Regions from separate parts of the Pseudomonas sp. Seg1 genome, predicted to be linked through region 1. Evidence: predicted binding sites of a transcription regulator. Region 1 holds the regulator's gene; the other holds the start of a gene.
The links. Region 1 encodes sigma-54, which starts transcription at its own class of promoters, with help from an activator protein. Its sites were predicted from a motif close to ANTGGCATNNANNTTGCTNT; they were not measured.

Region 1 (3,406 bases):
GGCGCAGCAACTCCAGATGGGCATCGGTAGCCGCTTCCGGGACCAGCAGAACGAACAGCAGGTCAACCGGGGCGCCGTCGATGGCATCGAAATCGATAGGGGCTTCAAGGTGCATCAAGGCGCTGATTGGCGACTGGCAACCCTTGAGGCGGCAGTGAGGAATGGCGATGCCGTTGCCGAAACCGGTAGAGCCGAGTTTCTCACGGGCGATCAGGGCCTCGAAGACATCTTGCATCTCCAGATCCGGCACTTCGCGGGCGATCAGGTTGGCAATTTGTTCGAGGGCTTTCTTTTTACTGCCGCCCGGCACGTTCACCAGGGAACGGCCGGGGGTCAGGATACTTTCAAGTCGGATCATGGAATGGGGGGTTATCGACCGGTGGCGCCCTGTAGCAGGCTCTGGGTCTTTTCCTTATGCTTTTTGAGTTGTTTATCCAGCTTGTCGGTCAAGGCGTCGATCGCCGCGTACATATCGGTATGTTCCGCATTGGCGACCACTTCGCTGCCGGGTATATGCAAGGTGGCTTCGATTTTCTGCTTCAGCTTTTCGACGCACATCGTGACTTGCACGTTGGTGATCTTGTCGAAATGTCGTTCCAGTCGTTGGAGTTTTTCCTCGATGTAGGAACGCAGAGGTTGGGTCACTTCCAGTTGGTGTCCACTGATGTTGACTTGCATACAGCTTCTCCTTCGTTGCCAGTGCATAAAGCGGCAGGCTGGATAGCCTGCCACTGGAACGCTGTAACGTGGCTTACATCAACCGCTTGCGTTCGCTCGAAGGCGCGATCCCTAAGGACTCGCGGTACTTGGCGACGGTGCGGCGAGCCACCTGAATGCCTTGTGCCTCCAGTAAACCAGCGATCTTGCTGTCACTCAACGGCTTTTTCTGATTTTCCGCCGCAACCAGTTTTTTGATGATCGCGCGGATCGCCGTGGACGAGCATTCACCGCCTTCGGAGGTGCTGACGTGGCTGGAGAAAAAGTATTTCAGTTCATAAATACCACGCGGGGTATGCATGAATTTCTGTGTGGTCACCCGGGAAATCGTCGATTCATGCATGCCGACCGCTTCAGCGATGTCATGCAGGACCAGCGGCTTCATGGCTTCGTCGCCGTATTCCAGGAAGCCGCGCTGATGCTCGACGATCTGGGTGGCCACTTTCATCAGGGTTTCGTTGCGGCTTTGCAGGCTTTTGATGAACCAGCGAGCTTCCTGCAACTGATTGCGCATGAAAGTGTTGTCGGCACTGGTATCGGCGCGACGCACGAAACCGGCGTACTGGGCGTTTACCCGCAGGCGTGGCACTGACTCCTGATTCAGCTCGACCAGCCAGCGCTCGTTGTCCTTGCGCACGATGACGTCCGGGACGACATACTCGGCTTCAGTGGATTCGATCTGCGAGCCTGGACGCGGGTTGAGGCTCTGCACCAGTTCGATGACCTGACGCAGCTCGTCTTCCTTGAGCTTCATGCGGCGCATCAATTGGCTGTAATCACGGCTGCCGAGCAAGTCGATGTAGTCGGTGACCAGGCGCTTCGCTTCGGCCAGCCAAGGGGTCTTGGCCGAGAGCTGACGCAGTTGCAGCAGCAGGCATTCACTGAGGTTGCGGGCGCCAATGCCTGCCGGTTCGAATTGCTGGATGCGGTGCAGGACGGCTTCGATCTCGTCCAGTTCGATGTCCAGTTCCGGATCGAACGCTTCAAGAATCTCCTCGAGGGTTTCGTCCAGGTAGCCCTGATTGTTGATGCAATCGATCAGGGTCACGGCGATCAGTCGATCGGTGTCGGACATCGGTGCGAGGTTCAATTGCCACAGCAGGTGACTTTGCAGACTTTCGCCAGCGGAGGTGCGGGTGGTGAAATCCCACTCGTCGTCATCGCTGGTTGGCAGGCTGCTGGCACTGGTCTGGTAAACGTCCTCCCAGGCCGTATCGACCGGAAGCTCGTTGGGGATACGCTCGCTCCAGTCGCCGTCCTCAAGGTTATCCACCGTTGGGGCGGTTTCCTGATAGGAGGGTTCCTGGATCTCGGTGTTGGGCTTCTGTTCGGCGTTGTCGGCCAGGGGATCGGAGTTGTCGAAGTCGTCGCCTTCTTCCTGGCGTTCGAGCATCGGATTGGATTCCAGGGCCTCCTGGATTTCCTGTTGCAGATCCAGGGTCGACAATTGGAGCAGGCGGATGGCCTGTTGCAGCTGCGGTGTCATCGTCAGCTGCTGGCCCATTCTCAAGACTAGCGATGGTTTCATGGCAGGGGCTTAACACCTTATTCGCCGGCGCTATGCGCCATCCACTACAGGGCGCCGGAGCGCCAAACTTAAGCAAATTATATGCCTGAAACTGAAGTGTTTGCCTAGAGCGCTGTAACAATTAAAGCGTATTAAATCCTGCTTGAATCGATACAGCACCCGGGCGGCTCACCGGGCACTTTGCGCTTACAGGCGGAATTCGTGGCCCAGATACACTTCCTTGACCAGATCGTTGGCCAGGATGGTCGCGGAGTCACCCTCGGCGATCAGTTGACCGTCGTTGACGATGTAGGCGGTTTCGCAGATGTCCAGCGTCTCACGCACGTTGTGGTCGGTGATCAGTACACCGATGCCCTTGGCCTTGAGATGGTGGATGATCTGCTTGATGTCGCCGACCGAAATCGGGTCGACACCGGCGAACGGTTCGTCGAGCAGGATGAATTTTGGCGCAGTCGCCAGAGCGCGGGCGATTTCCACCCGGCGGCGTTCACCACCCGACAGGCTCATGCCGAGGTTGTCGCGGATGTGGCTGATGTGGAATTCCTGCAGCAGGCTTTCCAGCTCTTTGCGACGGCCGGCCTTGTCGAGCTCCTGACGGGTCTCGAGGATGGCCATGATGTTGTCGGCCACCGACAGTTTGCGGAAGATCGATGCTTCTTGCGGCAGATAGCCGATACCGGCCTTGGCGCGGCCATGCATTGGCTGGTGGCTGACGTCCAGATCGTCGATCAGCACACGACCCTGATCGGCCTGTACCAGGCCGACTATCATATAGAAGCAGGTGGTCTTGCCGGCGCCGTTCGGGCCGAGCAGGCCGACGATCTGGCCGCTGTCGATCGACAGGCTGACGTCACGCACGACCTGGCGGCTTTTATAGGCCTTGGCCAGGTGCTGAGCTTTCAGAGTTGCCATTACTGGGTTTTCTCGTCGGTTTTCTTCTTCGGCTGGATCACCATGTCGATGCGCGGACGCGACTCGGTGACCTTGCTGCCGGTAGCGCGACCGGCGCTGGCGAGTTTCTTCACGGTGTCATAGACGATTTTCTCGCCTTGAGTCGTGTTGTTGTCCTTGTCGACAACCTTGGCCTTGTCGATCAGCACAACGCGGTTTTGCGCGGCGTGGTACTGAATCGTCACGCCCCAGCCCTGAACAGGCTTGGTG
Region 2 (3,406 bases), 2.8 Mb from region 1:
TTGCTTGTTGGCTGCATAGAGACCGCTAAGGCCGATATTGAAAGACATATTCCACTCCTTTGTGCCGGTTAGTCGGCTCTATATACCAATGGTTTGTACTTTGGACAGGGCAACGGTGCCCTTGCCAGCGAGGTTGAGCATCAGCTCGCCACCGGTCTGGCTGATGGTCACGCTGCTGACCGTGGCTGGCAGGTAGGTCGCCAGGTCCGTCGCGGTGCCATTGATCGGCGCACTGGCCTTGAAGGTGTAAGTTCCGGCAGGCACCAGCGCGCCGTCCTTGTCCTTGCCATCCCAGGTGAAGCTGGCGTTGCCGGCCGCGCGACTGCCCAGATCAATGACGCGTACGGCTTTGCCATCCTTGTCGGTAACGGTCACGGTGCCGCCAGCGATGGACGTCGACAGGTTCAACGAACCGGTAAGGCCTTTGCTCGGATCATCGAGCTGCGCACTGTTGGTCTGCACGATCACGTTGCGACCCACCAGCGAAGATGCCTGCAACGCTTGCGAAGAGTTGTAGTTGCCGGCCAGGCCACTCACGGTGGAGTTCAGCGTGGTGATGCCTTCCAGGCTGCTGAACTGCGCCAACTGCGCAACGAACGCGCTGTTGTCTTGCGGATCGAGCGGGTTCTGGTTTTTCAGCTGGGTAACCAGCAGTTGCAGGAACGCATCCTTGCCCAGCGCCTTGCCGCCAGTGGCGCTGTTGGTGGCCGAGGCGATGCCACCCGTGGTCGTACTGCTCGTTTTTTTCGAGGAGTTCGCCAGGATGTCCTTCAGGCTCAGGGTGCCGGTGGAATCGGTAACACTCATGACAGTCGCCCCTTATTACTGACCGAGGGTCAGCACCTTCTGCATCATGGTTTTGGCGGTGTTCATCATTTCGGCGTTGGTCTGGAACGACCGGCTCGCGGAAATCATGTCAGCCATTTCTTCCACCACGTTGACGTTCGGGTAGTAGACGTAGCCCTTGGCGTCGGCGGCCGGATGGTTCGGCTCGTAACGCGCTTCGAGGTTGCTCTGGTCTTCGACCACGCCGAGCACCTGCACGCCTTGACCGGCGGCATCCTGGCTCTGGAACAGCGAGTTGCTGCCGCTGTTCTGGCCACCCTGGAACATGGTGGCGAACACCGGGTGACGGGCGCGATAGGTCTGGTCGATGCTCGACGAGACGGTCTCGGCGTTGGCGATGTTCGAGGCCACGGTGTTCAGACGCGTGGTCTGTGCGCTCATGCCGCTGCCGGCAATGTTGAAAACGCTGGACAGGGACATGGATTACTCTCCGCGCAGGGCTGACACCAGCCCTTTGAATTTGCTGTTGAGCAGGGTGAAGCTGGCCTGGAAGCCAACGGCGTTTTCCGCGTAGTTCGACTGTTCCAGTTGAGCGTCCACGGTGTTCTGGTCGATCGACGGTTGCATCGGCGTGCGATACAGCAGCGATTCGTCGCCATTGCCCAGACCTTCAGCCTCGATGTGACGGCTGTTGGTCATGTTCAGGGCGATGGTGCCGTTGGCGTTCTTCTGGGTCTGTGCTTCAAGCACTTTGGAGAAGTCCAGATCCCGAGCCTTGTAGTTCGGGGTATCGGCGTTGGCGATGTTGTTCGCCAGGACTTCGGCACGCTGGGCGCGGAAGCCAAGAGCCTTTTCGTGAATGCCGAGCGCTTTATCGAAACTGATGCTCATGTCGGGAACCTTCGGGTGACCGGTTTTTCGTAACTGAGCTTTAGCAAGCGCCGTGCCAATGCGAGAAACGCCCGAAAACCGGGGGTTTGCGCGGTGCCGGCAAAGCGGCAATGCCAGAAAAGCGGCAACCGGTTTCCGCCGCATGCCGCTTTTCTGCCGCTTGCCTACGTTCTATCAGCCAACACTGAACCCTGTGGGAGCGGGCTTGCCCGCGATGGCGGTATGTCTGGTTAATTTAAATCGACTGACACGACGCTATCGCGGGCAAGCCCGCTCCCACAGGGTTTTGCGGTGATTCCGGCTTGAACGCCAGGCATAAAAAAGGGAAGCCTTTAGGGCCTCCCGTTTTTTGTGTTGCCGATGCAATCACTTCGCCTGGTAAATGATCCCCGGGCTGCACTGGACCATCTGGTAATGATCCGGCAAACCGTTCAGCGCTTCGGAAGCGCCAAGGAACAGATAACCGCCCGGCTTCAACGTACTGTGAATGCGCAACAGGATGTCTTTCTTCACCTCGGCGGAGAAGTAAATCAGCACGTTGCGGCAGAACACGATGTCGAACTTGCCCAGGCTTGCGTAGCTGTCGAGCAGGTTGAACGAGCGGAATTCCACCCGATTCTTGATCGGCGCCTTGATCACCCAGCGCCCCGGCCCTTTCGGGTCGAAGTAACGCTGCAGGCGTTCCGGCGACAAACCGCGACCGATCGCCAGGCTGTCGTACTCGCCAGTCTTGCAGTTGGTCAGCATCAGGCCGGACAGGTCAGTCGCAACAATCTGCACGCCCATCTTCAACTGACCGAGGTTGCTGCGCTCGAACTCGTCGATCGACATCGACAGCGAATACGGTTCCTGACCCGACGAGCACGCCGCCGACCAGATCCGCAGACGCTGGTTGGGACTGGCCTTGATCGCCTCGGGCAGCACCTTGTTCTTCAAGACTTCAAACGGATAGGTGTCACGAAACCACAGGGTTTCGTTGGTCGTCATGGCATCGACCACCTGCTCGCGCAAACCGCTGCGCGGCTGGGTCTGGATGCGCTGTACCAGCTCACCCAGGGATTTGATGCCTTGCTGCTCCATCAGTTTGTTGAGACGGCTCGAGACCAGGTACTGCTTGTTTTCACCGAGCAAAATGCCACAGGCTTTTTCCAGGAATACCCGGAACTGTTCGAAATCCAAATTACCCGTAGACAATGATGCCGCCTCTTAAATCGTGTTGACCGCCAGGGGCAAAAGGCCCCTAGCTGATATCTGCTGCTTTGATCCGGTCGACTACCCGGGATGCCAGGTCATCAGGACGGAATTTGGCCAGGAAGTCATCAGCACCGACTTTCTTGACCATCGCCTGATTGAATACCCCGGACAACGAAGTATGCAGGATGATATGAAGCTTTTGCATGCGCGCGTCGCCGCGGATCTCCGCCGTCAGGGTGTACCCGTCCATCTCCGGCATCTCGATGTCGGAGATCATCATCAGGAACTCTTCTTCCGGCTTCTTGCCCTCGTCGACCAACTTGCGCAGGTAATCCAGCGCCTGCTTGCCGTCGTTCAACGCCACCACTTCGACGCCGATCGTCTGCAGGCAACGCGTGACCTGCTTGCGCGCCACCGACGAGTCATCGACCGTCAGCACCCGCAGCGACAACGCCTTGGTCTGGGTCTCGACATCGACCACGCCGACCGAAATCGCTTCCGGCGTCGGTGCGACTTCCGCCAGCACTTTCTCGAC

Region 2: a site for sigma-54 is predicted at 1,718-1,737, ahead of flgB (flagellar basal body rod protein FlgB). Genes of this name have one in related genera too.

What each region holds. Positions count from the first base shown of each region.
Region 1 covers NZ_AP021903.1:1,063,334-1,066,739, forward strand. The annotation lists gene ptsN (PTS IIA-like nitrogen regulatory protein PtsN) at 1-358, opposite strand, end outside; gene hpf (ribosome hibernation-promoting factor, HPF/YfiA family) at 370-678, opposite strand; gene KI231_RS04530 (RNA polymerase factor sigma-54) at 752-2,245, opposite strand; gene lptB (LPS export ABC transporter ATP-binding protein) at 2,432-3,157, opposite strand; gene lptA (lipopolysaccharide transport periplasmic protein LptA) at 3,157-3,406, opposite strand, start outside.
Region 2 covers NZ_AP021903.1:4,889,176-4,892,581, forward strand. The annotation lists gene flgE (flagellar hook protein FlgE) at 1-48, opposite strand, end outside; gene flgD (flagellar hook assembly protein FlgD) at 79-807, opposite strand; gene flgC (flagellar basal body rod protein FlgC) at 823-1,266, opposite strand; gene flgB (flagellar basal body rod protein FlgB) at 1,270-1,677, opposite strand; gene cheR (protein-glutamate O-methyltransferase CheR) at 2,044-2,871, opposite strand; gene KI231_RS21970 (chemotaxis protein CheV) at 2,918-3,406, opposite strand, start outside.